4 regions of the Streptomyces sp. NPDC019531 genome follow, and region 3 is predicted to be linked to each of the others. Evidence: riboswitches for the same ligand, from Rfam matches in the RefSeq annotation. Region 3 holds a riboswitch; each other region holds the start of a gene.
The links. Region 3 has a riboswitch for cyclic di-AMP ahead of ACI2L1_RS34085 (M23 family metallopeptidase). Riboswitches for the same ligand answer to the same signal wherever they lie in the genome.
Positions count from the first base shown of each region.

Region 1: it holds a riboswitch for cyclic di-AMP, as region 3 does, so the genes downstream of both, ACI2L1_RS26310 (transglycosylase family protein) here and ACI2L1_RS34085 (M23 family metallopeptidase) in region 3, are expected to answer to the same signal.
Region 2: it holds a riboswitch for cyclic di-AMP, as region 3 does, so the genes downstream of both, ACI2L1_RS16165 (peptidoglycan DD-metalloendopeptidase family protein) here and ACI2L1_RS34085 (M23 family metallopeptidase) in region 3, are expected to answer to the same signal.
Region 4: it holds a riboswitch for cyclic di-AMP, as region 3 does, so the genes downstream of both, ACI2L1_RS12795 (transglycosylase SLT domain-containing protein) here and ACI2L1_RS34085 (M23 family metallopeptidase) in region 3, are expected to answer to the same signal.

Region 1 covers NZ_JBJDQL010000025.1:30,834-37,881, reverse strand. The annotation lists gene ACI2L1_RS26320 (septum formation initiator family protein) at 1-234, opposite strand, end outside; gene eno (phosphopyruvate hydratase) at 333-1,619, opposite strand; gene ACI2L1_RS26310 (transglycosylase family protein) at 1,920-2,606, opposite strand; cyclic di-AMP (ydaO/yuaA leader) riboswitch at 2,610-2,777, opposite strand; gene ACI2L1_RS26305 (transglycosylase family protein) at 2,983-3,990, opposite strand; gene ACI2L1_RS26300 (cytochrome P450) at 4,183-5,415, opposite strand; gene ACI2L1_RS26295 (nucleoside triphosphate pyrophosphohydrolase) at 5,668-6,693, opposite strand; gene ACI2L1_RS26290 (SurA N-terminal domain-containing protein) at 6,804-7,048, opposite strand, start outside.
Region 2 covers NZ_JBJDQL010000011.1:90,024-97,071, forward strand. The annotation lists gene ACI2L1_RS16150 (Glu/Leu/Phe/Val dehydrogenase dimerization domain-containing protein) at 1-25, shown strand, start outside; gene ACI2L1_RS16155 (TetR/AcrR family transcriptional regulator) at 81-692, shown strand; gene ACI2L1_RS16160 (SGNH/GDSL hydrolase family protein) at 732-1,517, opposite strand; gene ACI2L1_RS16165 (peptidoglycan DD-metalloendopeptidase family protein) at 1,768-2,688, opposite strand; cyclic di-AMP (ydaO/yuaA leader) riboswitch at 2,693-2,854, opposite strand; gene ACI2L1_RS16170 (alpha-galactosidase) at 3,158-5,233, opposite strand; gene ACI2L1_RS16175 (tyrosine-protein phosphatase) at 5,449-6,249, shown strand; gene ACI2L1_RS16180 (DUF6126 family protein) at 6,262-6,384, opposite strand; gene ACI2L1_RS16185 (helix-turn-helix domain-containing protein) at 6,381-6,986, opposite strand.
Region 3 covers NZ_JBJDQL010000040.1:18,769-25,816, reverse strand. The annotation lists gene ribA (GTP cyclohydrolase II) at 1-103, shown strand, start outside; gene ACI2L1_RS34110 (response regulator) at 177-833, opposite strand; gene ACI2L1_RS34105 (histidine kinase) at 821-1,972, opposite strand; gene ACI2L1_RS34100 (hypothetical protein) at 2,018-2,479, opposite strand; gene ACI2L1_RS34095 (hypothetical protein) at 2,758-3,018, opposite strand; tRNA gene ACI2L1_RS34090 (tRNA-Met) at 3,269-3,342, shown strand; cyclic di-AMP (ydaO/yuaA leader) riboswitch at 3,650-3,807, shown strand; gene ACI2L1_RS34085 (M23 family metallopeptidase) at 3,819-4,850, shown strand; gene ACI2L1_RS34080 (PrsW family intramembrane metalloprotease) at 4,951-6,297, opposite strand; gene trmB (tRNA (guanosine(46)-N7)-methyltransferase TrmB) at 6,349-7,048, opposite strand, start outside.
Region 4 covers NZ_JBJDQL010000008.1:89,449-96,496, reverse strand. The annotation lists gene ACI2L1_RS12820 (ABC transporter substrate-binding protein) at 1-1,034, shown strand, start outside; gene ACI2L1_RS12815 (carbohydrate ABC transporter permease) at 1,031-2,026, shown strand; gene ACI2L1_RS12810 (carbohydrate ABC transporter permease) at 2,023-2,892, shown strand; gene ACI2L1_RS12805 (LacI family DNA-binding transcriptional regulator) at 2,920-3,948, shown strand; gene ACI2L1_RS12800 (HAD family hydrolase) at 4,167-4,979, shown strand; gene ACI2L1_RS12795 (transglycosylase SLT domain-containing protein) at 4,983-5,465, opposite strand; cyclic di-AMP (ydaO/yuaA leader) riboswitch at 5,469-5,672, opposite strand; gene ACI2L1_RS12790 (CocE/NonD family hydrolase) at 5,913-7,048, opposite strand, start outside.

The DNA.
Region 1 (7,048 bases), on a different contig from region 3:
CTCCCGCTGGAGGTCGGCGATCTCGGCACGCTGGGAGACGTACTGCCTTATCGGGTACGCCAGCGCCACCACCAGCGTGCACACCACGAGGGCGAGCAGCGCGGCCCGGCCGGTGAGCCGCGAGCGGCGGGCCTGCCGTTTGGTCTGGGACCGGTAGACACGGGCCGCCGTCTGCTCGCCGAGCAGCTTGATCCTGGTCGTGGTGGAGAAACGGTCCCGGTCCTTCACGGCCATCGGCTTTCCGCCTCCCCTTCCTATGTGCGTACGTCCCCGCACACGGTACGGGACCGGGTACGGGGACGTACGTACGACGCCTGCTACGGGGCCGTTGATCAGCCCTTGAAGCGCGGGAAGGCGCTACGGCCGGCGTACACCGCGGCGTCGTCGAGGATCTCCTCGATGCGCAGGAGCTGGTTGTACTTGGCGACGCGGTCCGAGCGGGCCGGGGCGCCGGTCTTGATCTGACCGCAGTTCACCGCGACGGCGAGGTCGGCGATGGTGACGTCCTCGGTCTCGCCGGAGCGGTGGGACATCATGCACTTGAAGCCGTTGCGCTGGGCCATCTCGACGGCGTCCAGGGTCTCGGTCAGCGAACCGATCTGGTTCACCTTGACCAGCAGGGCGTTGGCGGAGCCCTCCTCGATGCCGCGGGCCAGGCGCTCCGGGTTGGTGACGAAGAGGTCGTCGCCGACGATCTGGACCTTGTCGCCCAGCTTCTCGGTGATGACGTTCCAGCCGGCCCAGTCGTCCTCGTACAGCGGGTCCTCGATGGAGACGAGCGGGTAGGCCGCCACGAGCTCCTCGTAGTACTCGGTCATCTCGGCGGCCGAGCGGGACTTGCCCTCGAACTCGTACTTGCCGTCCTTGTAGAACTCGGACGCGGCGACGTCGAGCGCGAGCGCGATCTGCTCACCGGGGACGTAGCCGGCCTGCTTGATGGCCTCGACGATGAGGTCGAGCGCGGCGCGGTTGGACTCCAGGTTCGGGGCGAAGCCGCCCTCGTCGCCGAGTCCCGTGGACAGGCCCTTGGTCTTCAGCACCTTCTTGAGGGTGTGGTAGACCTCGGCGCCCCAGCGCAGCGCCTCGGAGAAGGACTCCGCGCCGATCGGGGCGATCATGAACTCCTGGATGTCCACGTTGGAGTCGGCGTGCGAGCCGCCGTTCAGGATGTTCATCATCGGCACCGGCAGCAGGTGCGCGTTCGGGCCGCCCAGGTAGCGGAAGAGCGGGAGGTCGCTGGCCTCGGAGGCGGCGTGGGCGACGGCGAGGGAGACACCGAGGATGGCGTTGGCGCCGAGCGCGCCCTTGTTGTCGGTGGCGTCCAGGTCGAACATGGCCTGGTCGATCAGGCGCTGCTCAGTGGCGTCGTAGCCGACCAGCTCCGGGCCGATCTGGTCCATGACGGCGAGGACGGCCTTCTCGACACCCTTGCCCAGGTAGCGGTTGGGGTCGCCGTCACGGAGCTCGATGGCCTCGAAGGCGCCCGTGGAGGCTCCGGACGGGACGGCGGCACGACCGGTGCTGCCGTCGTCGAGGCCGACCTCGACCTCGACCGTGGGGTTGCCTCGGGAGTCCAGGATTTCCCGGGCTACGACGACGTCGATGGACGGCACGAGCATCTCCTTCTTGGGATGTGACACGGTCCGCCGGGACCGCGGTGTGTTCTGCGAGACGAGCCTAACCGGCTCCGGGGTATCGGCCACCGTGCCGACCGGCCCGTGGACAGAACCGAGAGTAAATTGTTTCTGAACTGAACAAAGAGCGTCGCTCAAGCGCGCACAAAAAAGCCCCGCCCCGGTGCGTACGGGGGAACACGCACCGGAGCGGGGAGCCCGTGGGGACGGGGGGACCCTCACGAGGCCTTCATCATGAAGGACACGGTTGTGAGGGCGCTGTGGTTCAGCTACGAGCACCCTTTGTTACTTCAGGTGCAGCTGCTGGCCCGGGAAGATGAAGTCGGCGTCGTCGATGATGTCCTTGTTCAGCTTGAACAGCTTCTGCCAGCCGCCCTTGACCTTGTGCTTCTCGGCGATCGAGCTGAGGGTGTCACCCTTGACGACCTTGTACTCGCCGTCGCCCTTCTTGACCTTCTTGCCGGTCGGCGTGGTGACGGTCTTCTTGGCGGTCTGACGCTCGGTCGAACGCGAGGCGCTCTGCTCCTCGGTCGAACGGCTGCTCGTGTTCGAGGAGCTGGAGTTCGAGCCGGAGGAGGACGAGCTGCCGCCGCTGTAGGTGGCGCTGGACAGGCCCGTGCCGCAGACCGGCCAGGCGCCCTTGCCCTGGGAGGCGAGGACCTTCTCGGCGACGGCTATCTGCTGGGCCTTGGAGGCCTGGTTGGCCTGCGCGGCGTACTGCGTACCGCCGTAGGCGGCCCAGGTGGAGGCGGAGAACTGCAGACCGCCGTAGTAGCCGTTGCCGGTGTTGATGGACCAGTTGCCGCCGGACTCGCACTGGGCGACGGTGTCCCACTCGGAGGCGGTGGCGGCGGAGGCGCTGCCGGTCGCCATCAGCGGGGCGGCGATGGCGACACCGGTGACGCCGGCGATGGCGGCGGCGCGGGTGGCCTTGGACGGACGACGGTGCTTGCCCTTGCCGGAAAACAGCATGGTGGATCCCCTCACCGACGCCTGCGAGGTGAGCTGTCGGGTTCGGGCCGGTTGAGTTGCCCGGCCGCGCACCTCCCGGTGCGCGACTTAACCCCAAGCCGGTCCAGCGTGAACTGCTGGGCCCGGCACTTACCTTGGGTCCCCCGCTCCTGCCTACGGCGCTTGACGCGACGACTGTTCCCGTACGGCCGCTGGCAGGATTCGGCGTTGCGACAGACGGGGCTCGGGTTGCCGAGCGGTGATGACCGTAGACATGCGCTCGGCGGAATTTCAAAGACGATCAGGGCTTCTGAGACTCATCCCACACTTTCACCAAACTGGACATTAGGTGCGAAGTGTGACGTGAACTGCCGCTGTTTTTCAGGTCTTTTCGACCCTATTCAGCCCCTGTGTCGAGCGTCTGACCGGCGACGATGTTGCTCGGGTCGGTCCCGATGACGTCCTTGTTCTCGGCATAGAGGGCGCGCCATCCGCCGTCGAGGCCAAGGGAGTCGGCGATGGAGACGAGGGAGTCCCCCTCCCGGACGGTGTAGGTGGCGGCGGCGTGACGGCCGGTCGAGGAGGCCGCGCTCTTCGTCACGCTCTCCTCCGCGCCTTCGTCCGCGCTGCCGCCACGATGCTTGCCGGAGCCGAGGGCGCCGACGTCGACGAGGGCCGAAGAGCCACCCTCCCGCCACGACTTGTCCGCTTCGCCCTCTTCTGGGGTCACCACGGGCGAGCCGTCGGAGGACTGCGAGCCTTCCGTGGCAGAGCTCCCGGAGCCCGAAGAGTTGGATTTGTCCGACTTGGCGGAGTTGTCGCCTCCGGTCGACGGTGTGGCCGACGGCGAAGGCGTCTCGGACGAACCGTCCAGCGAGCCGAGCAGACCGGAAGAGTCCTCGGAGCCCGAAGAGTTCGAGGAATCGGATGAGCCGGACGATCCGGAGGAATCAGACGATTGCGACGAGCCGGACGTCGAGGGCGAGGGAGTCCCGCTCCCCACGCCCGTGTCGACGCGGGCCGAACTCGAGTCCTTGCTGAGGCCGGAGAGCAGACCGCAGGTCGGCCACGCGGCGATGCCCTGGTCCGCGAGGAGCTTCTCGGCCACGGCTATCTGCTGGTTGCGGCTGGCCTGGTCCGCGGTCTCGGCGTATTCGAGGCCGCCGTACCTCTCCCAGTTCTCCTGGGACATCTGGAGGCCGCCGTAGTAGCCGTTGCCGTCGTTCGCACTCCAGGAGCCGCCGCTCTCGCACTCCGCGACCCGGTCCCAGGTGGTGCCGGTGGCGGCGCTCGCCCCGCTCGCCGCGAGCAGTGGGATCGCGATGGCGGATCCCGTCACACCGGCCGCCACGAGGAGTGCCGGAGCCTGACGGGGGCGACGGTGACGACCGTTCCCGGAGAGCATGGAGGGACCTTTCCCGAGACAGCAGGAACCGCGCGGCGAATGGTACGGGGGCACCGCGCTGGTCCGTGAACGTATAGGGATTCGATCACTTGTCACAAGTTAATGCCGCGTAGATCACGTGAAGATCACAGACTTGAGGGCGTGTCATGTTTACGCGCCCCTCCCCCGGTGCAGGCCGGATACCTCGGTCGATTACCGGACGGGCGCGAACTCCACGGGCAAAGTACGCAGTCCACGCATGATGAGCCCACCACGCCAGCGCAAATCGGCCGAATCCAACGCGAGTTGCAGGTCCGGGAGACGGGTGAGAAGAGTGGCGAGCGCGGTCTGGCCCTCCAGGCGCGCGAGCGGGGCACCGAGGCAGTAGTGGATGCCGTGGCCGTAACCGAGGTGCTGATTGTCACGGCGGGACAGGTCCAGGACGTCGGGGTCGGCGAACCGCTCCGGATCCCGGTCCGCCGCGGCGAGCACGACGAGCACGGGGTCTCCGGCCGCGATGTCCTGGCTGCCGATGCGAAGAGGCTCGGTGGCGAACCGCCAGGTGGCGAGCTCGACGGGACCGTCGTAGCGGAGGAGCTCTTCCACGCCGGTCTCCAGGAGGCCCCTTTCCTGCCTGGCCAGGGCCGCCTGGAGCCGGTTCCGCTGCTCGGGGTGGGTGAGAAGGGCGTAGGTGCCGTTCCCGATCAGGTTGACGGTGGTCTCGAAGCCGGCGAACAGCAGGATGAAGGCCATGGCCGCGGCCTCGTTCTCGGTGAGGTGCTCGCCGTGGTCGGAGGCGCGGATGAGCCCGGAGATGAGGTCCTCGCCGGGGGTGGGCTCGTCGGGCAGGGCCTCGCGTTTCCGGTGGATCAGCTCGGCCAGATAGCCGCGCATCTTCTTCACCGACCGCGCGACCCCGCCCCGGGGGCCTCCGCCGTGCCGGATCATCATGCCCGCCCAGTCCCGGAAGTCGTCCTGGTCCTCAGGCGGGACGCCGAGCAGGTCGCAGATCGCGTAGATGGGGAGCGGGAAGGCGAACTCGTGGATGAGGTCGGCGGACCCCTTCTCCGCGAACCCGTCGATAAGACGGTCGGTCAACTCCTGCACCCGCGGCGCGAATTCGGCGACCCTCCTGGGCGTGAACGCCTTGCTGACGAGCCGGCGGAGCCTGGTGTGGTCCGGCGGGTCGATGTTCAGCAGATGCGTCATCAGCTCGGCCTTGCGCTCTCCCGGGATGCCGGTCTTGCCCTTGGCGTGCGCGGGCTCGTCGTGGTGCGCCGGGTTCTTGCTGAGCCGCTGGTCGGCGAGGGCCTGCTTGGCGTCGGCGTACCGGGTGACCAACCAGGCCTCCACACCGCTGGGCAGACGGGTCTTGTGGACGGGGGCGTGCTCGCGGAGCCAGGCGTAGGCGGGGTAGGGGTCGGTGGCGAACTCCCAGGAGAACAGCTCGGGGGTGGGAGCTGCGGTGGCGGGGGGCTCGGGAGTAGGAGTCGGGGAGGCAGATGTCTCGGGGACTCCGGGGGGCTCGGGGGCGGGAGGCGCGGAGGCAGAGGTCTCGGGGACTCCGGGGGTATCGGGGGCCCCGGGGGCTCCGCGGGTCTCAGGAGTGGGAGTCGCGGCAGGAGTGTCGGAGGCTTCGGGGATCCCGGGAGTGGGAGTCGTGGGGGTGGTGGCGGGCTGGTCGGTCACTCCTTGACGTTATCCGGCGGGGTGGGTTGCCTCGACCTCCCGGATCGCGTCCCGGTACGCCCGTGCCGCCGCCCTCAGTGCCGCTTCCGGGTCGATGCCCTCCGACTCGGCGCGGGTGGCCAGGGCGAGGAGGTCGTAGCCGATGCCGGTGATGTTCGGGAGGGGGACTTCCAGGCCCGCCGTGCGGACGCGGGAGGCGAGCTTGGCGGCGAGGGCCAGGCCCGGCTGGCCGAGGGGGATGCCTTCGGTCACCGAGGTGCGCTGTTTCTCTGTCGCCTTGGTGCGCAGCCAGTGTGCCTTGACCTCCTCGGGGGTGGTGGCCGTCTCGTCGCCGAAGACGTGCGGGTGCCGGTGGATGAGCTTGGCGACGATGCCGCCGGCCACGTCGTCGATGGAGAACGGGGTGTCCGGGTCGTCCTCGGCGATACGGGAGTGGAAGATCACCTGGAGCAGGACGTCGCCGAGTTCCTCGCGGAGTTCGTCACGGTCGCCCTCCTCGATGGCCTCGACGAGTTCGTACGCCTCCTCGATGCCGTACTTCGCCAGGCCCTTGTGGGTCTGCTGGGAGGACCACGGGCACTCGGCGCGGATGCGGTCCATGACCTGTACGAGGTCGAGGAGCCGGGCGCCCGGCAGGTCGTAGGAGGCGGGAAGGAGCTCCAGCTCGGGCATCTGCACGCGTCCGGAGCCGGCGAGGCGGGCCAGGCCGTCCGTGAGGGCGGGCTCGCCCTCACCCGTGGCCACGACGACCGCGGTGTGTCCGCCCGCGCACGTCCCGACCAGTTCCTCGGCGGTCGGGGACGCCTCGTCGACCCGTATCCCCGCCTCGCGCAGATACGGGAGCTGGGGATGGGTCCCGTCCGCGCAGAGAACACGGTCGGCCGCGTGCAGCGCCTGCCAGGCGGGCCAGGAGAGAAGGCCGGGAGCGACACGGTGGCTGGTGGTGAGCAGGACGATGCGGCCGGGGGCGGTCTCCTGACCGGGGCCGGGGCCGGGGGTGGTGGCGGGGGTGGCTTCGGGGCCGGTTGCGTTCACAGTTCGAAGCTAACGCACGCCGCCGACCGGGAGATCGGGTTGTCCACAGGCCGGGGGTGGTGGTGCGATCGTATGATCTTCCGCCTGCACTGTGGGCTGCTGCCGCCCCGCTACGTCGTCTGCTCGCTCCCCGCCGCCGTGACCTCCCGTACCCACGGGGTCTTCGCGTCGACGCGGGTGCTCTTCTGGGCGTCCCAGGTGCCGTAGCGCGGGTTGAGGTCGACGTCGAGTTCCTTGGAGGCCTTGCTGAGGGCGTTCCAGAAGGCGGGGTCGCTGGTCTCGGTGCCGAGGGCGGCGGCGAGCTTCTGGGCCTCCAGCTGGAGGCGGAGGTTGTCGTCGAGGCGTTCGGGAGCGA
Region 2 (7,048 bases), on a different contig from region 3:
CGATCGATTCGGCTGGTACCGCTGACCAGCGCGGACCCGGGCGGGCGGTGCCGCACAGCGTGACGGATTAGGGTGATCCCGTGGCGAGAGTGCGGTTGACGGTGGCCGAGCGGCGCGAGGAGCTGCTGCGGGCCGCTATAGAGCAGATCGAGGCGCGGGGCGTGGCGGCCGTCAGGATCGCCGACGTGGCCTCGACGCTCGGGGTGAGCAACGCCCTGGTGCTCTATCACTTCTCGACGAAGGAGAAGCTGGTCGCGGCCGCGTTCACCCACGCCGCCGAGGAGGACCTGGCCCATCTGCGCAAGCTGCTGGGGCGCCGGACCAGCGCACTGCGCCGGCTGCGGGCGGCCGTGCGCTGGTACGCCCCGACGGGCCAGGCCAAGGGCTGGCGCCTGTGGATCGAGGGCTGGGCGGTGGCCCTGCGCGAGCCCACGCTCCAGGAGGTCGCACGCAACCTCGACAAGCGCTGGAAGGCGGCGCTGGCGGAGGTCATCGTCGAGGGCGTCACGGCGGGCGAGTTCCACTGCCCGGACCCGGAAGCGACAGCCCTTCGCCTCACCGCCCTCCTGGACGGCCTGGCAGTCCAACTGACGTCCTATGCGGGCGCGGTGCCCAGATCCCGCGCTCAGGCGTGGGTGGACGAGGCGCTGGCCCGGGAACTGGGCCTGGAACGGACAGCGCTGATGCGCTGACCACTCAGGCCGGTCCGACCGCGGTCCCCGGGTGCCCTCTCAGGCCACCGAAGCGATCCGCGTCTTGATGTCGTCCGGCGACAGCACACCCTTGGCCGTCACATGGTCCCCGGAGGACTCTCCGCGCAACCGACGCCCGATCCACGGCACCAGGTACTCGCGTGCCCAGTGCACGTCGTCACGCCGCACATCCAGCGGCCCGCGCGGCGGCAACGGCGGCCACGGCTGATCCGGATCCGCGGGTACCTCAAGGCCCAGTACCTGCCCCGCTCGAAGCGCCACACGCGTGTGGCCCTCCGGAGACAGATGCAGCCGGTCGCCGTCCCAGGCCCGCCGGTCCTGGACGGTCTTCAGGGACCACAGGTCGAGCACCGGGCACCCGTACCGGTCGGCGACGGCCCTCACATGCCCGTTGTAGGTGGCGATCTTGCCGCGCAGGTGCTTGAGCACGGGCACCCCGCGGGTGTCGCAGCCGGTCGTCACCATGACGGTGCCGCACGCCTCGGTGAGCCTGGCGATCGCCCGCTCGAAGCGCTCGGCGACCTCGTCGGGGTCGGTGCCGGGCCGGATGATGTCGTTGCCGCCGGCGCAGAACGACACCAGGTCCGGTGCCAGTTCGACGGCCTGCGGAAGCTGGTCCTCGACGATCTGGTCGAGCAGCTTCCCGCGCACGGCGAGATTGCTGTACCTGAAGTCGCCCTCGGGCCGCCGGTCCGCGAGAAGTACCGCGAACCGGTCGGCCCATCCGACGAACGCCCCGTCGGGGCCGGGGTCGCCGACGCCCTCGGTGAAGCTGTCCCCCACCGCCACGTACGACCCGATCACTGATCTGCTGTCATTCTTCGAATCGTCTGCCACAGCAGTTCATGATTCACCTTCGAATGTGACCTACGCGACCGTAGGAAAGACTTGACGGGCGGTGAGATAAGCCACTCCTAAAGTGTTCACCAAACCAGGAATAGCTTTCTCACCAGGACTGTTGACGCTGCGACAGCCACACCCGGAAGTCGCGCGGACACACCGAAGGCCGGACCCGGGGATCGGGGTCCGGCCTTCGGTGGCGCAGGGGGTGTCGTCAGCCGACGGCGACGCCCTTCGAGCGGAGGTAGGAGACCGGGTCCACGTCCGAGCCGTAGTCCGGCGTGGTGCGGATCTCGAAGTGCAGGTGCGGACCGGTCACATTGCCGGTCGCGCCGGAGAGCCCGATCTGCTGGCCCTCGGTCACGGTCTGGCCGGCCGAGACGGAGAGCTGGGAGAGGTGGGCGTACTGCGCGTAGTAGCCGTCGTTGAGCTTGATGACGACCTGGTTGCCGTAGGCGCCGCCCCAGCCCGCGGAGACGACCGTGCCCGCGGCCACGGCCTTGAGCGAGGTCCCCGTCGGAACGACGAAGTCGACGCCCGTGTGGTAGCCGCTGGACCACATGCTGCCCGCGACGCGGTAGCCGGTGCCGATGGTGGCACCGCTGACCGGGAGCGTGTAGCCACTGGAGCTGCTGGAGCTCTGCGTGGCGGCCGTCGAGTTGGAGGAGGACTTCGACTTTGCCTTCTCGGCCTTCGACGAGGACGACGAGGAGGAGGACTTGGTCTTCGCCGTGCTCGTGGTGGCCTTCTTGCCGATCGAGAGCTTCAGGCCGGGATGTATCAGCGACGGGTCGTCACCAATGGCCTCGCGGTTGTCGGCGTAGAGCTTTTTCCAGCCACCGCTGACGTTCTGCTCATCGGCGATCTTCGAGAGATAGTCACCGGCCCGCACCGAATAGGTGCGCACGGCCGAGGTCTTCTTGGCGTCCTTCTTCGCAGTCGACTTCTCGGCGACTTTCTGCGTGACCGGAAGCGCCTGAACGGCCTTTTCCGACACGGACTGCGAGGTCGCCGCGTGAGCGCCGGTTGCCCCCATGAGCGGAAGGGCGAGCGCGGCACCCCCGGTACCGGCGATGGCGATCGAGCGGGTGAAGCGCTTGGGCTTCGGGCGGCGGTGCTTACCCTTGGCGGGCATGGCGAATTCCTCTCCGGCGCCTGCGAGGTGAGCTGTCGGGTGCGGGCTGGAGATGCCCGGCCGCGCCGAAACGCGGCTTTACCCCAAGCCGTTCCGGAGACCGGAACAGGCGTTACTACCTGTGGGTCCCCCGCTCCTGCCGTGCACGGGTGAGTGTGTGCGGAATCCGGGCGGCGGCAGGATTGGGCGTCCGTCCGGATCGGTGGCGAACGTAAACGAGCAAGACACAAAGGGACAAGTGAGAGGTTCCCTGTGAATGCGTTCCTGTTGATCCCTTATGAGAATTAACGGTCACCCTGCGTGAATCGGACGCCCGCCACCGAACCCAAATCCCCTTGAAAACCCCGCGAATTACGTGAACATGACGGGCGACACACCGTTACGGATATGACGCTCCTCACGTCATGAATTCACAGGAACCCCTATCCCGGCAGGAGTTGGAAAGAAGCCAACAATTCGGACAGAAGCCCTAGATGCGACGCAGCCGGAGAACCGTCGCATCCAAGTCGCCGCGCAAACCGGTGCGAAGTCCGTGATGCAGCAATACGGCCCCTCGGTGAACTTCTCCCGTTTCGAGGCATTCGTACGACGCCGTCGGGTCGAGTCCGCGCAGCCGCACCGCCGGCACGGGCTCGCCGTAGTGCTGCGCCTGGAGCCAGGCGAGAACGACGGCCTCCTCCCCCAGGACGTACTGCACCGCACTGAGTCCGCCCCGCGGAGGCCGCAGCCGGTAGAGGTCGCCACGCTGCACCAGCGGACGGATCTCCTTGTAGAGGTCCACCCACTCGCGGGCTTCGGCGAGCTCCTCCTCGGTCCACTCAGCGAGGTCCCCGCCGACCCCGAGCACCCCGGCCATCGCGCTCACGAAGCGGAACCGCAAGGAGCTCACCCGGTCGTTGAGCTGGGTGTTGGGACTGTCGGTGACCCAGGCGGCCATCACGCGCGCGGGGTGGATCTGGCTGAAGCCGTGCTGGATGGCGAGGCGGTCGAGCGGATCGGTGTTGTCGGAGGTCCACACCTGGTCGGTGCGACTGAGCACCCCGAGGTCGATCCGGCCGCCGCCACCCGAGCAGGACTCGAAGGCGACGCCCGGGTGAGCCGCCCGCAAACGGTCCAACAGTGCATAAAAGCCGCGTACATGGTCAACCCACAGGCGCTGCGGATAGGCGTCGCCGGGCCAGCCCGCGTCCGTGAAGCAGCGGTTGAAGTCCCACTTCACATAGTCGATCGGGGCCGAGGAGAGCAGTACGTCGAGCTGCTCCCACAGATACTCCTGGACATCCTCGCGCGCGAGGTTCAGTACGAGCTGATTGCGGAACTCCGTCCGCTTTCGTCCCGCTTGGTACTGCACCCAGTCCGGGTGGGCGCGGTACAGCTCGCTGTCCGGATTGACCATCTCCGGCTCGACCCAGATACCGAACTGCATGCCGAGCGCGTGCACGCGGTCGCCGAGCGGCTTGAGCCCGGCGGGGAAGCGGTCGGGGTTGGGGGCCCAGTCGCCGAGCCCGGCCCGGTCGCTGGTCCGGGTGCCGAACCAGCCGTCGTCGACCACGAACAGCTCGACACCGGCCGCCGCGGCCCGGCTGGCGAGGGTGCCCTGCTGCTCCTCGGAGATGTCGAAGTAGGTGGCTTCCCATGAGTTGAACAGCACGGGCCGGTCCCGGTCCGCGTCCGGGATCACGTACGCCCGCTGGTAGGCGTGCCAGGCCCGGCTCGCCCCGCCGAAGCCGCCGTCGCTCCACAGCCCGGCGAAGACGGGCGTGGTGAAGGTCTCCGCCGCCTCCAGCCGGAGCAGACCCGAGTCGTCGTAGCCGGCGCCGCCGGTGATCTGCACGCGCGCGTCGGGGAGTTGGGCCACACAGATCCGCCAGGACCCCGACCAGCCGAGGGCGCAGCCGTAGACCTCGCCGCGCTCCTCGGTCGCGTCGGTGTCCAGCGCGACCCAGGGCAGGTGCTGGTGCCCGGTGTGGCCTCGGCGGCTGCCGATGACCTTCTCGCCGTAGGTGAGGGGGGCCTGCGTGAGCCGGGACTCGGCGGCCCAGCGGCCGTGCAGCTGGGAGAGCCGCCAGCCGTCCTCGCGGTCGGGCAGCGTCCAGGTGGCGGAGTCGGCGCGCAGCAGCTCGACGGGCGCCGGGCCGTGGTTGTCCAGGGTCACCCAGCGCTCCAGGACGTCGTGGCGCATCCGGTAGTGCAGCGTGACCACCAGCCCTGCGTCACGGAACCGCAGCCGCAGTTCGTCACCCTCGGTGTCGTACGCGTCGAAGCTCCACTCGGTGCCACGCCGCTCGTCGGTCCGCACGGACAGAGCGGGACGCGTGAAGCGGGGGCCGCCTTCGACCGGGTACTCCTCGCGGCCGTCGAGGGGGGACTCGAAGGCGTGGTAGTCCGGCAGCGGACGTACGGCGAGGGCCTCGGCGTCGGCGAGGGCGATCCGCGCCCCCCAGTGCAGGTGCAGCAGCTCATCCTCGGCGGTGAGGTGCAGGGCGTAACTGCTGGCCGGCCCGGACAGAATCCACGTACGGCCGTTCTCGGCGATCTCCAGCATCATGCCCCTCACAGATTCGAACAGGTGCCAACAGGTGCGCGCAGGTGCGCTCAGGCACCAACATCATCAACGGACGTGAGCCCCGTCTGCAACGCCTGTGGACAAGTCATGGCAAGCCCTGTGGACAACTCATTGCCCCAGGAATCCATGTCGTATCGTCGAGAGCGTGCCCGTCGACGAGCAGCGCCGACGGAGCTCGGCTGGGAGGAGCCCCCGTGACGCAGCAGATCCCGTCGACCGAACCCGAACTGGCCGGTGTCCGCAACTTCCGTGACGTAGGCGGACTGCCGACGGTGGACGGACGGCGGGTGCGGCACGGAGTGCTGTTCCGCAGCGGCCACCTCGCGCACGCGACGGAGGACGACGCCGCTTTCCTGTCCTCCCTGGGTCTGCACACGATCTTCGACTTCCGCAACGCCGCGGACCAGAAGCTGGAGGGTCTGGACGTAGAGCTGCCGGGAGTGCGCAATGTGAACCTCCCGCTGAGCGACCCGGCCGACGGCGTCGAGTTCTGGAAGATGGTCCGCGACGGCGAACTCGACGAGCTGCGCGAGATCCTCAGCGACGGCAAGGGCTCGAACCGGATGATCACCGCCTACCGCAAGATCATCAAGGAACGCACCGCGGAGCACTCCCAGGTGCTGCGCTCCCTCTCCGAGGACAGCGTGCCCGCCCTGATGCACTGCGCGGCCGGCAAGGACCGCGCGGGCCTGTCGATAGCAGTGACCCTGCTCGCCGTGGGCGTCGAGCGCGAGGCCATCGTCGCCGACTATCTGGAGTCGAACGCCAAGCACCGGCGCTACAAGGTGCGCCGCAGCGGCGACGACGCCGCCACGGCCTACTCCCCCGAGGTCATGGAGCTGCTCAGTCCGCTCTTCGACGCGCGCGTCGAGTACCTGACGGCGGCCTTCGAGACCATCGAGGAGACCTGGGGCGGCGTCGACCCGTACCTGGAGCGGGGCCTCGGCATCACACCGGAGATCCGCGAAGGGCTGCGGACGCGGCTGCTCGACTGAGCAGTACGGCCGTCACTGCCCGGCCCCCACCTCGAAGAGCAGGTAGATGAAGGCCGCGAAGACGTGGCCGATCGCCAAATAGATGACGAGGCGCACCCACAGGGCGCGGGGGAACTTCTCCTCCATGTCGCTCATGGCGTCTCTCCAGGGGTGGGGCCCAGGCACAGCGTGGCCGTGGGACTCTGCAGCAGGGTGTGGACGAACAGGAGCTCGACGCCGTCGGGGTCCTGGGCGGCGATGCGGTGCGGGGTCAGCGAGTCGAAGTGCGCACTGTCGCCCGGACCGAGCCGGTGCGCGGTGTCACCGAGGCGCAGTCTGAGCCGCCCCTTGAGGACGTAGAGCCATTCCTCGCCGGGATGCACCCGCACGATGTCGCCCTGGGAGCCGTGCGGCACGTGCACGCGCAGGGCCTGCATGCCGCGGCCGGGCGCACCCGCCTGGTAGTACGTCCAACCACCTGCCGCGGTCGGTTCCGTCTCCGCGGCACGCAGCACGGCGGCGCGCTCGGCGACCGTCTCACCGAGGAGTTCGGAGACCGTCGTACCGTAGACACGGGCCAGCGCGAGCAGCATCGGCAGTGAGGGCTGGCGCTGCCCCGTCTCCAGCCGGGAGAGGTGGGCCGGTGAAAGCCCCGCGGCACCGGCCGCGGCCTCCAGGGTGAGGGAGGCGCGGCGGCGCAGTGCGCGCAGCTGGGGAGCCACCGAGGGCAGCTCCGTGAAGGTTTCCGGGGAGCTCATGCCTCCATTGAGCCGGAGACTTGCCTCCGCGGCAATTTTCTTGCCTCAGAGGCAAATCCCTC
Region 3 (7,048 bases):
TGTGTTCACCACCGCGCACAACGTCCGGTATCTGCGCGCGAAGGTCCTCCAGACCCAGCACACGCTGCCGCTGGGCGAGTTGAGCGAGCTCAGCGCCGGATGACGGGGGCGCAGCGCGCTGCACCCCGGTTCGGGAGGACCGTTCGGGGCGCGCCAGTGTGCGGACTCACTCCCGCTCACTGCCCGGGAACGGTGTGCGCCAGGTACGCCAGTACCGCCAGCACCCGCCGGTGGCCGCTGTCGCTCGGAGGCAGGCCCAGCTTGAGGAAGACGTTGCCGATGTGCTTGCTGACCGCGCGCTCGGTGACGACCAGGGTCGAGGCGATGGTCGTGTTGTCGTGGCCCTCGGCCATCAGCTTCAGCACCTCGCGCTCGCGCGGGGTGAGGGAGTCCAGCGGGGTGTCGCGGCGGCGGGTGAGGAGTTCGGCGACGACCTCGGGGTCGAGCGCGGTGCCGCCGGCCACCACCCGCTCCAGCGCGTCGAGGAACTCGTCGACCCGGCCGACCCGGTCCTTCAGCAGGTAGCCGACCCCGCTGGTGCCACCGGCGAGCAACTCGGCGGCGTACGACTCCTCGACGTACTGCGAGAGGACGAGGACCGGCAGCCCGGGGATCTTCTCGCGGGCCTCCAGGGCGGCCCGCAGTCCCTCGTCGCGGAATCCGGGAGGCATCCGCACATCGAGGACGGCCACGTCCGGCCGGTGCTCCAACAGGGCGGGCATGATCTCGGGGCCGGTGCCCACGACGGCCACGACCTCGTGTCCGGAAGACGTCAACAACAGGACGAGCCCCTCTCTCAGGAGGGCGTTGTCCTCGGCGATCACCACACGCACGGCAGCTCCACATCGATCACGGTCGGACCCCCGACCGGGCTGGTCACTTCCAATGTTCCGTCGAGTGCGGCGACCCTGCGCCGCATCCCGAGCAGACCCGAGCCCCGCGACTCGTCGGCACCGCCCCGGCCCTCGTCCCGGACCCGCACGGTAAGTCCGCGACGGGTGCGCGCGAGTTGCACCTCGGCGCGATCGGCGCCGCTGTACTTGGCGACGTTGGTGAGCGACTCGGCCACCACGAAGTAGGCAGCCGCCTCCACCGCCGCGGGCGCCCGCGTGCCGCCCTCCAGGCCGCCGTCCTCCACGCTCACCGCGAGCCCGCTGCTCGACGCCAGGGCCCGCACCGCGCCGACCAGACCCCGGTCGGTGAGGATCGGCGGATGGATGCCGCGCACCACCTGCCGCAGCTCCGTCAGCGCCTGCTCTGCCTGGTCCTGGGCGTCGTCCAGCAGCTTGCGGGCGGCGTCGGGGTCACGGTCGTAGGCCCGCTTGGCGAGTCCGATCCGCATCGAGAGCGCCACCAGGTTGGCCTGGGCGCCGTCGTGGAGGTCCCGCTCGATACGGCGCAGTTCCGCCTCATGGGCGGCGATGGCGTCGGCCCGGGTCTCCTTCAGCTCCTCGACCCGCCGGGCCAGCCTGGCCTTGGGGGAGGGCATGAGCAGCAGGGACGACCAGCGGGCCTCGGTGTCGGCGAGCTTCACGATCAGCGGGAGCGCGACCGGGGTGCGGCGCAGCAGACCGGCCCACACACCGTCGACCACCAGGCCGACCGGCCACAGTGGGAGGGCGAGGGCGAGCATGGCGCCGTAGAGGTAGTAACAGAGCATCCAGCGGACGTCGGTGCGCGTGCTGGGGTCCTGCACGGAGATCCGCAGCCGCTCGCGCAGTGTGCCGGTCATCGGCCGGTACGCCTCGGGGATCTCCCGGCCCGTCCACAGGGTGGTCAGGTTCCGCTTGGCGCCGGCGATCCGCCGGATCAGCAGTACGGCCTCGGGCAGCAGCCAGCAGCCGACCACCGCGAGCGTACCGACGGCGGTGATCAGCAGCACGGTGATGAATATGTACAACCCGAAGCACATCGCCGCGGCCACGACGAGATGCACGGTCGCCATCGCCGCACGCTGGACTGTCTTCCACATGCGGTTCACGCTAGATGATCCGCTCCTGGCGCACGGTGTAGCCCGCTACACCATCCGCCCGTCACGTGTGCACACATCGCCCAGGCCGTCCCGCCGGACCTCCAGCACCCGCCGGTACGGCAGCACACTCCACGCCCCGACGACCCGACCCCCGTCCGCCTGGTACCGCAGCCGGAAGTAGCCGGGCCCGCGCCGCATGGTGACCTCGGACCGAGTGTCGTCGTCGGCGTCGCGTACAGCGTCTCCCCGGTCATCAGCAGACAGTTGAGGCTCGCGAAGGACATGCGGGCCCGTGTGCCGTCGGCGGCCTGCCGGCGCCTCGACCGGGTCCTTGTCCCGCAGCAGCGTCAGCACCCGCAGGAAGAACCGCTCGGAGTCGGTGCTCCCGGCCGCGCCGGACAGCAGCCCGGGGGCGATGAGCTCGTCGAGCGCGTCGTACGGCGAGAAGAAGCCGTTGTGCGCGAAGGCGAGGCAGCCCGCGGTGAACGGATGGGTGGGGCCCGGCACGAGGGGCGGCCCGGGCTCGCCATCCGCAGATGCAGCACGGCGGCGTCGGCGAGCGTCCCGGCGAGGGCGTCGTCCGTCACCGTGCTCCCGGCTCAACTCCGCCAAGGGGACGGCGAGGTCGCGCGGGGCGGCGGCGACAGTACTGGGAGGGGCTGACCCAGAGCCGGGTCGGCTCGGACCGGCCGGTTCACAACAGGGTGGCGGTGAGCACACCGAGCTGAGTTCCCGGCAGGTGCGAGGCGCCAGGGGAGGAGCCACGGCCGCCGAGCCTCTTGCTGTCAGCTCCCCTGAGAGGGACCGCCCTCGCTGTGGTCGCGGACCCAGTTCCGGTGGGCGTTCGAGCCCTCGCGGCCGGGGGAGAGTTTCAGCATGACTCCGTCGTCGATCTGCTCCAGGACCGTCACCACGTAGGGGGAGCCCGCGTGGACGGCCAGCCGGACGCTGCCGTTGGCGAACTCCGTCACCCGGAGCGTGCGGCCCCCGGAGAGCGGGATGTCCCGCTTGCCGATCTCCGTCGGGCGCTCCTCGGCTGCCGTCATGGTCCCTCCTCGTTTCCGTGAGGGGCGCCACGGTACGCCGGTCCCACCCGGCCGATCGCCCCAACCGGACCTGGCCGTGGAGGCCAGGGAGACCACGGAGGCCTGGTCGGCGAGGATGGGGCGGTACATCCCGCCTGGCTGGTGGTCCGGAACGCGGGCCCCGACCTGGATGTGGCCCTCAACCACCTGGAGAAACGGCAACCCTGGCGCGAGTCACCCCGCGGATGGCGTACAGTAGTGAACACAACGGCGCGGGGTGGAGCAGCTCGGTAGCTCGCTGGGCTCATAACCCAGAGGTCGCAGGTTCAAATCCTGTCCCCGCTACTCAAGGCTCAGGGCCGGAATCCAGTCACTGGATTCCGGCCCTGAGTGTTTTCCCCGGGGTTCCTGGCCGACGGCCTTCGTGACGTGGTGTGATCGGGCGAGTGCCCTCCGCGTAACAACTGACATGCCGTCAATACCTGTGAGTCACCTGGGGCAAGGTCAAGTCGCCCGTTTTTCGGCGTTCTTGGGCCGTAAGTCCCGTGGGATTTCGTTAATGATCAAGAGGAACGGCTTGGAATCGAGCCCCCGCGTCTATTAACGTTCGATAACGCAGCGCGGTCGTCCCAGCCGTCACAAGAGACGGCTCCGTGCTCACGCGCCGAATTCCGCAAGGGAACCGGGGAACCACCAACTTGGGGTGAATCGCTCGTACTCCGCCGTGGCAGCACGGTGGGTATACGCGCGTAGGAGACCTTCCTGCTCCGAACCCGTCAGCTAACCCGGTAGGCGAGAAGGAAGGAAAGGAGCACGCCCACGTGGCGTCCAACCCGCCTGCCCCCGAGGCGCCGTACGCACCGAGCGACACGCTCGTGTACGGCGGCTACCGTGCCGACGACGAGGCCCCCCTCGGCGAGTGGAACCCGACCGCGGAGTCCCTCGCTCCGGTGCGCGGCCGGCATCGTGTCGCCAAGCAGCGCGGCGGAGGATTCGCCCGCAGCTCCACCGTTCTGGGCGTCGGTGTCATAGCCGCCGTCAGCGCCGGCGGGATGGCCAGCGCCAACACCGGCAAGCCGCCGGTGTCCATCTCCATGCCGGACCTGCCCTCCGTGGACTCGCTCATCTCGGACGACTCCGGCTCCTCCGACGACACGAGCGCCTTCAGCACGGTCGGCGGCACCACCTCCACGGAAATTTCGCAGACCGAGTCCGCCTCGGACGCCGGTGAGGCACTGCGCTCGCGCATCCTGGCCCAGGCCGAGCAGCAGCAGGACCAGATCGACTCCAAGGCCGCCAAGGCCGTCGCGGACGCCGCCCAGAAGGAGGCCGACGCGGCCGCCGCCAAGGCGGAGAAGGAGGCCCAGGAGAAGGCCGCCGCCGCGAAGAAGAAGGCAGAGCAGGAAGCCGCGGAGAAGGCCGAGGCCGCGCGCCTGGCCGAGCTCGCCAAGCAGTTCACGCTGCCGACCTCGTCGTACACGATCACCTCGACCTTCGGTCAGGCCGGTTCGCTGTGGTCCTCCGGCTACCACACCGGCCTCGACTTCGCCGCGCCCACGGGCACGCTGATCAAGGCGATCCACAGCGGCACCATCACGGAGGCCGGCTGGGCCGGTTCCTACGGCTACCGCACCATCCTCACCCTCGACGACGGCACCGAGCTGTGGTTCTGCCACCAGTCCTCGATCAGTGTCAGCGTCGGCCAGAAGGTCAGCACCGGTGACGTCATCGGGCGCGTGGGCGCCACAGGCAACGTGACCGGCGCGCACCTGCATCTGGAGGTCCACCCCGGTGGCGCGGCCGACGGGATCGACCCGATGGCGTGGCTGCGGGGCAAGGGGCTCAACCCCTGAGGTCCACGGTGATTTCGCGGCCGTAGAGTCCCGCTCCTTCGCGGTCCTCGACGCGTACGCCGCTCGCGGCAACCGCGCGGTGCCGATCCCTCCGCAGCCCTTACGTCCGGTACGGGTTGTACGCGGGATACGGCACCGTCGGGTGCACCGGGTGGGTCGGCTGTTGCGCCGGATACCCGTACACCCCGTACACCGGCCAGGGCGGCGCAGCCACCGGCACCGGCGGCGCCGTCATCCGCGCCGCGTGATCCAGCGCCGGCCGCGCCACGTCCCGCCGCCGCCACAGCTCGTGCAACAACTCCCGCTCCCGTACGACGAAGTCCGCGTTCGCCCGTCCGAGCCGCCCCCGGCGCCGCAGGAACGCGAGCGACGTCGCGTACGCCTCGTACTGCGCGACCGCCCGCCCCGCGGCCCGCCCCCCGAGCTGCCGTCGGGCGTACTCCCGCGCCACCCTCCGCGCCCGCATCGACCCGAGCACATACGGCTCGGTCGGCACCAGCCACCCGGCGACGGCGTACGCGGGCAGCTCCTCGCGGACGGTCTTCAGCTCCCGCTGCCGCGTCCAGATCACCAGCCAGGTCAGCAGCGCGAACGCCGGCACCATGAACATCGCGTACACCGCGAAGAACCCGTACTCCCCGAAGGTCGACGAGCCGTTCCACATCGCGTGCATGCCCATCGCGAGCAGCAGCCCGGACAACGGGACGAGCACCCGCCGTATGTGCTGCCGCTCCGCGGCGAGCGCGGAGACGCCGAAGCCGATGCCGGTGAGGACGGTGAACAGGGGGTGCGCGAACGGTGACATCACGACCCGCACGAAGAAGGTCGCGGCGGTGACGGAGGCGATGCCGCGGTCGCCGGTGAGCTGGTCGGCTCCGAAGGCTGTGCCGAGGTAGAGGATGTTCTCGGTGAACGCGAACCCGGTCGCGGTGACCCCGGCTATCACCACCCCGTCGACGATCCCGGTGAAGTCCCGTCTGCGGAACAGGAAGACGAGCAGTACGGCGGCGGCCTTGGCCGACTCCTCGACGACCGGCGCTATCACGGTCGCGCCGAGCGTGTCCGCGCTGGTCGGGTCGGCGGTCGCCGTCGCTATCCACTTCGTCGCGAAGCTGTTGGCGATGATCGCTATCAGCGCGGCCGCACAGGCGCCCCAGGCGAAGGCGAAGAGCAGGTTGCGCCAGGGGCCCGGTTCGACCCGGTCGAGCCAGCGGAAGGCGGCTATGAGCAGCGGTACGGGCAGGACGGCGAGGCCCAGCCCGACCAGGAACCCCTCGGTGCCGGTCTGTTCGCGGACCAGGGCGAGGATGACGAGCCCGGAGAGCGCGAGAAGCGTGATCAGGGCGCCGTAGCGCACCCACTTCTTCTGCCACCAGTGAGCATGCCGCAGCGTGCCGCCACCGGTGGGGTCACCGGGGTGCGTCGGATACGGGGGACAGGTGGCCACAGCATCGACCTTAACGAGACGGAGGCGCCGCCCGCAGCCGGGCTGGGACGCTCAGGCGCCGGTGGGGGGTTGAGCGGATCGGTCGGTTCGGTCGCCGTGCTGTACGCGGCGGAACAGCAGGTCGTTCACGACATGTCCCTTGTCCAGTCCCTGCCCCTCGAAACGGGTCAGCGGCCGGAACTCGGGACGCGACGCAAATCCGCCGTCGGCCTGTGTGTTCTCGAAGTCGGGATGCGCGGTGAGCACTTCGAGCATCTGTTCGGCGTACGGCTCCCAGTCGGTCGCACAGTGCACCAGCGCCCCCGGCCGCAGCCGGGTCGCGGCCAGGTCGAGGAACTCCGGCTGGATCAGCCGCCGCTTGTGGTGCCGCTTCTTGGGCCAGGGATCCGGGAAGTAGACGCGCAGTCCGTCGAGCGAGTCCTCGGTGAGCATCTCGCGCAGCAGGATGATGGCGTCGCCGTTGCCGACCCGGATGTTGGACAGCTTCTGCTGTTCGGCGAGGTTGAGCAGGTTCCCCTGCCCGGGAGTGTGCACGTCGACGGCGAGAATGTTGGTTCCCGGCCGGGCGGCGGCCATCTGCGCGGTGGCCTCGCCCATCCCGAACCCGATCTCCAGCACGACGGGATGATCGTTACCGAACATCTCGCCGAGATCAATCGTGTGCTGTCCGTCGATGTCGAGCCCCCACGTCGGCCACAACCGCTGCAGGGCATCCGCCTGCCCCGCCGTCACCCGGCTCCGCCGCGGCTGG
Region 4 (7,048 bases), on a different contig from region 3:
AGGTCGAGTACCAGTCCCTGCCGACCCTGGTCTCCAACGACGTCCTGGCCGACATCACCAAGTACGCCGGTGACACCAAGTCCCAGTTCGCCGAGGGCCTGTGGGGCATGGTGACCCTCGGTACCGACGCGCTCTACGCGATCCCGCAGGACGCCGGGCCGCTGATGTTCTACTACCGCGAGGACCTCTTCAAGAAGCACGGCCTCACCGTCCCGAAGACCTGGACGGAGTTCGCCGAGACCGCCCGCGCCGCCAAGAAGGCCGTCCCGGACGCCTACTTGACCACCTTCTCCGCCAACGACCCCGGTCTGTTCGCGGGCCTCGCCCAGCAGGCCGGCGGCAAGTGGTGGACCGTCGACTCGGCCGGCAAGTGGACCGTCGGCATCGACGACGCGGCCACCAAGCAGGTCGCCGAGTTCTGGGGCGGCCTGGTGCAGGAGGGCGTCATCGACAATCAGCCGATGTACACCCCGGCCTGGAACAACGCCCTGAACAAGGGCACCCACCTCGCCTGGGTCTCCGCCGTCTGGGCGCCCGGTGTGCTGGTCTCCTCCGCGCCCGACACCAAGGGCAAGTGGCGCATGGCCCCGCTGCCGCAGTGGAAGTCCGGCGAGAACGTCACCGGCAGCTGGGGCGGTTCCTCCACCGGTGTCTCCACCGACTCCAAGCACGCCGAGGCCGCCGCCAAGTTCGCGACCTGGCTGAACACCGACCCGGAGGCGCTGGCCGCCCTGGTCAAGGAGGTCGCGATCTACCCGGCCGCCACGAAGGGCCAGTCCGGGGACGTCCTGACCACGCCCGAGTTCTTCTCGAACCAGGCGGACTTCTACACCACGGCCGGCGACATCGCCGCCACCACGGCCACCGCGGCCTGGGGCCCCAACGTCAACACGGCCTACACCACCTTCCAGGACGCCTTCGGCAAGGCCACCAAGGCGAAGAAGGAGTCCCAGTTCGACTCCGCACTCGCCACCATGCAGTCGAAGACCTTCGGCGACATGAAGAAGCAGGGCTTCGAGGTGACCGAGGCATGACCAGCGCTCCGCTCAAGGGCTCCGACCTCACCGAGGTCGGGCCCTTGGCGGACGGCACCGGCACCGCCCAGTCCGTCCGCCCCAGCCGCCCCCGCCGCCGTGGCCGCAGCGCACCGTACTGGTTCCTGGTGCCCACCCTCACCCTCTTCGCCGCCTTCACCGTCGTGCCCATCGGGTACGCGATCTGGCTGAGCCTGCACAAGGTCCAGGTCAAGGGCATCGGCCTCGGCAAGGGCGCCCGGCAGCAGGTCTGGAACGGCATCGGCAACTACACCGACGTCCTCAACGACTCCGAGTTCGGCCACAGCGTCCTGCGTGCCTTCGGCTACGGCCTCATCGTCATCCCGACCATGCTGGGCCTCGCGCTGCTGTTCGCGCTGATGCTGGACACCCCGAAGGCACGCAGCGCGCCCTTCGCCCGGCTGATGATCTTCCTGCCGTATGCGGTGCCGGGCATCATCGCCGCCCTCATGTGGGGCTTCCTGTACCTGCCGGACGTCAGCCCCTTCTACTACCTGCTCGACAAGTTCGGCCTTCCGCAGCCCGACCTGTTCGACGGCGGCAACCTCTACCTCTCCTTCGCGAACATCGCGGTCTGGGGCGGCACCGGCTTCAACATGATCGTCATCTACACCGCGCTCAGGGCGATCCCGCCGGACATCTACGAGGCGGCCCGGATCGACGGCGCGACCGACCTGCACATCGCCCTGAAGATCAAGATCCCGATCGTGATGCCCTCCCTGGTGCTCACCTTCTTCTTCTCGGTGATCGCCACCCTCCAGGTCTTCACCGAGCCGATGGCCCTCAAGCCCCTGACCAACGGTCTGCCCAGCTCGTGGAGCCCCCTCATGGCCATCTACGACAAGGCCTTCCTGCAGTCCGACATCTACGGCGCCTCCGCCACCGCGGTCGTCCTGGCCCTGGCCACGTTCGTCCTCTCCTTCACCCTGCTGCGCATCTCCGACCGCTACACCCGGGAGGACCGGGCATGACCCCCCTCACCCTCACCGCCGACACCACCGGCAAGGCACGCCGCACCGCCTGGGTGCCCACGATCGTGCTCATCCTCGGCGCGCTGTACTGCCTGATCCCCATCGCCTGGGTGGTCATCGCGGCGACCAAGGACCGGTCGGAGCTCTTCTCCACCTTCACCCTCGCCCCCGGCAGCGGCTTCTTCCAGAACCTGAGCGACCTGACCGCCTACAGGGACGGCATCTTCTGGCGGTGGATGGCCAACTCGGCCTTCTACGCCGGTTTCGGCGCCCTGCTTTCCGCCGCGGTCTCCGCCGCCGGCGGCTACGCGCTCGGCCGGTTCGCCTTCCGGGGCCGCGAGGCCATCTTCAAGATGATCCTGGCCGGCGTCCTGGTGCCGTCCATCGTGCTCGCCGTGCCGCAGTACCTACTGCTGTCGAAGCTGGGCATGGCCGACTCGTACTGGTCGATGCTGCTGCCGTCGATCCTGTCGCCGTACGGCGTCTACCTGGTCCGCATCTACGCGGCCGCGTCGGTGCCCGCCGAGCTCATGGAGGCGGCCCGGATGGACGGCGCGAGCGAGTGGAGGATCTTCTCGCGGATCGCCGTACCGATGATGATGCCGGGCCTGATCACGGTGTTCCTCTTCCAGTTCGTGGGGATCTGGAACAACTTCCTGCTGCCCTTCGTCATGCTCGCCGACGACGAGAAGTTCCCGATCACTCTCGGCCTCTACACGCTGCTCGCCCAGGGCGCCTCGCAGCCGGCCCTCTACACCCTGGTCATCACCGGATGTCTGCTGGCGATCCTTCCGCTGATCGCGCTCTTCCTGGTGATCCAGCGGTTCTGGTCCCTGGACCTGCTGAGCGGCTCGGTCAAGGCCTGAACATCCCTTCTCTTGCTAACGAGGAACATGACCACGAGTGCGAACGGGCGCCGCAGGCCCCCCACCATCCACGACGTTGCCCGCGAGGCGGGCGTGTCGCGGGGCACCGTCTCCCGCTTCCTGAACGGCGGCCACTACGTCTCGCCCGCCGCCCGGCGGGCGGTCGAGTCAGCCATCAAGAAGACCGGCTACGTGGTCAACAGGCATGCGCGCAGCCTCAGCACGGGACGCTCCGACTCGGTCGCGTTCCTGCTCACGGAACCGCAGGAGAAGTTCTTCGAGGACCCCAACTTCAACATCCTGCTGAGGGGTTGCACCGAACGGCTCGCCCAGCACGACATCCCATTGCTGCTGATGCTCGCGGAGAGCGACGACGACCGGCGACGGCTGACCCGGTACATCACTTCGGGTCACGTCGACGGGGTGCTGCTGCTGTCCAACCACAGCGGTGACCCGGTCGCCGCCGAACTCCACGACGCCGGGATCCCGTTGGTGGTCTGCGGCAAGCCGATAGGACTCGGCTCCAAGGTGAGTTACGTGGCGGCCGCCGACCGCGAGGGCGCGCAGGAGATGGTCCGCCATCTGCTCGCCGGTGGGCGGCGCCGCGTCGGCATGGTCACCGGGCCGCTGGACATGCCGGGCGGCCCCGACCGCCTCGCCGGTTACCGGGACGTGCTCGCCGATGCGGGCCTGCCGTACGACCCGGCGCTCGTGGTCGAGGGCGACTTCCGGCGCAGCGGCGGCGAACGGGCGGCCCGGCGGCTGCTGTCCCAGGCCCCCGACATGGACGCCGTGTTCGTCGCCTCCGACCTCATGGCCCTCGGCGTCGTCAACGTCCTTCAGCAGTCCGGGCGTTCGGTCCCCGGCGACATCGCTGTCGGCGGCTTCGACGACTCCCCGGCGGCCACCGCCCTCGCCCCGGCCCTCACCACCATGCGCCAGCCCTTCGACCGCATCAGCGCCGAGATGGTCCGCATGCTCCTCGCCCAGATCACCGGCGAGGACACGGCCGGAGTGATCCTCCCGACGGAACTGGTGGTGCGGGACTCGGCGTAGGCGCTCCGCGGGGAGTAGAGGAGTAGGGGGGTGGGGGAGTACGGGAGCAGGGGGCGAGGGCCGAGCGGGGGGCATACCTCGCGTCGGCCGTGCGTGGTTCCCCGGCGCACCCGGTCTGCCGCACCACCCGGAACCGGAACGCCCGTCAACGTATGTGAAAGCAGCAGCCGTCCGGTTCCCGTCGAGTCGGAGGGGCCAACCATCCGTATTCTCTGATCATGGCCGCCTCCACCGCATATTCCTTGATCGCCACCGACCTGGACGGAACGCTGCTGCGCGCCGACGACACCCTCTCCGACCGGTCGTTGGCCGCGCTCGCGCGGGTGGCGGCGGGCGGGGCCCGGCATCTCGTCGTGACGGGACGGCCGGCGCCCAGAGTGCGGCCGCTCCTGGACGACCTGGGCAGCACGGGGCTCGCGGTGTGCGGGCAGGGCGCGCAGGTGTACGACGCCGGCGCGGACCGTCTGCTCTGGTCGGTCACCCTGGACCGGGAGTTGGCCGAGACCGCGCTCGGGAAGATCGAGGCCGAGGTCGGCCAGGTGTACGCGGCCGTCGACCAGGACGGCGTCGACGGGCTCACCCTCATCGAGCCGGGGTATCTGATGCCCCACCCGACCCTGCCCGCCGTGCGGGTGGGACGGCGCGACGACCTGTGGTGCGCGCCGATCAGCAAGGTGCTGCTGCGTCACCCCTACCTGTCCGACGACGAGTTGGCGGTGACGGCGCGCTCGGTGGTGGGCTCGCTGGCCACGGTCACGATGTCGGGACCCGGGACCGTCGAACTCCAGCCATGCGGCATCACCAAGGCGACGGGCCTCGCGCTGGCCGCCGAACACCTGGGCCTGGGGCCCGAGTCGACGATCGCCTTCGGGGACATGCCCAACGACATCCCCATGTTCGATTGGGCGGCCCATGGCGTCGCGATGGCCAACGCCCACCCCGAACTCAAGGCCGTGGCCGACGAGGTGACCCTGTCGAACGAGGACGACGGCATCGCCGTCGTCCTCGAAAGACTGTTCAGTGCGGCGTAGTTCCTAGTACGCGCCGAACACGTTGTCGATGGACCCGTACCGCTGGGCGGCGTAGTTGCAGGCCGCGGTGATGTTCGCGACCGGGTCGTACGGGTCCCACGAGGTGTTGGCCACGTGGTACGCGTTGAAGGTCGGGTCGATCACCTGGAGCAGGCCCTTGGAGGGCGTGCCGGCGGCCGCGTTGGAGTCCCAGTTGTTGATGGCCCAGGGGTTGCCGGAGGACTCGCGGATGACGTTGCGGTAGATGCCGTCGTAGGAGCCGGGGATCCCGTGCTCCGCCATGACGGCGAGGGAGGCCCGGATCCAGCCGTCCAGGTTGTTGGCGTAGCCGAGCGTGCTCGCGGTCTGCACGGTCGGGGTGGCCGCGGACGCGGTGGTCGCGCCGATGAGGGGGAGCGCGAGTACGGCGGCTCCGGTGCCGGCGATGGCGAGCTTGCGGACGAGACGGCTTGTGCGGGGAGTGCGGTGCTGAGCGGCAGCAGGCATGGCGAAGTTCCTCTCCGTCGCCTGCGAGGTGAGCTGTCGGGTTCGGGCGGGAGTTGCCCGGTCATGCCCGCGAAAGGCATGGCTTCACCCCGAGCCGTACCGGTATGTCCGAAGACGTCCGGTCCGGCGGCTTACCTGGTTCCCCCGCTCCTGCCATGGCTTCTCGGTGGGTGTGCGGGCGGTGGCAGGATTCGGCGTCCACCCGACAGGCCGGGAACGTATGCGAGAGCACATGTCCGGAACAAGTGGCGAATTCACATGACGTGCTTATTGACCTTGGTCGGGGGTATTTGGGGCACTTGATCCTTTGCGGTCGCAAGCCTCAACTGGTGCGCGGGAAAAGGCGGATCGGTGAATTCCGGATATGCGTCGATCCGTTGATCCGGGTGAGCCAAGTCACGCCCATGCGCAAGACGTGCAAAACGGGCAAGAATGCCCAACTCATAGTCAACCGGCCGTCCGTGGGATCCGCTTCTCCCACGTCCGGTGGAAGACCACCTCACCGCCGTCGGTGCAGATCACCTCGTTCGAGGTGAGGAAGTCCGTCCTGTCGCAGCTGATCTCCGAGCGGGTCCGGACGGTGGTGTCCCAGGCGAGCTCCGGGCGGTGCAGCCGGATCGACCAGTCCGAGCGGGCACGGGCGGACAAGGGGTCCTTCTCGTCGATCGTGTACGTCTCCAGCGCGTCCTCGGTGAACTCCAGCCCGTCGGGGTACACGCGCGTGCCGCCGTAACGGGGGTCGACCTCAAGGCGCCACTCGCCCTTGGCCACGTCACGCACGACCAGGCGCTCGGGCCGCGGCTCGTCGAGCGTCACGGGCTGGTTCGCTCCGAGCGGCGCGGACTGCTCCGGCTCGTCGAAGGCGATGTCCGAGGAGGTCTCACGCGCGCGTACCGGCAGTTCGAGGAAACTCCCCGCGGGCTCCAGAGTGAACCCGGCCTGCGATTCGGGCTGCGGCCAGATCCACGGCCAGTACGCCGAGGACACGGCGAGCCGGATGCGGTGGCCGGGCGGGAAGGCGTGTCCGATGCCGTTCAGCTCGAAGGACACCTCCTGGGTGGCCCCCGGCTCCCAGGGCACGGCCCGGTCCCTGCCATGGCGCGCGGAGAGGTTCAGCACACCCCGGGTCACGAGCGTCGAGGACCCGTCCGGGGCGACATCGCAGAGCCGCGCGACGACCTGCCCGCGCGACACCTCCGAGGTCACCCTGAGACGCACCCGCGGCCGTCCGAGGACCCACGTCTCCTCGCCCACCGCGAACTCGAAGCAGGCCGAGCGGGCGTCCTCCTCCCGCTGGTCCGGCGGCAGGTCGGCATCGTTGCCGAAGGGGAAGAAACGGCCCGCGTCCACGCCCGTGTGCTGCGGGGAACGGACCAGCACAGGGGCGCCCTGAAGGCCGTACGACACCGTGGTGACGTGGGGGGAGGGCCAGCCGGGCTCGCCGACCCAGCGGCCGGGCAGGGTGCCGTACACCGTGGCCGGGGGGTGGGAGTCGCTGACGTAGGCCCTCAGGAGCGGTTCCCGCATGACGCCCGTGTCGACGCCCTTCAGATGCTGGTCCCACCAGCGCAGGGTCTCCTGGA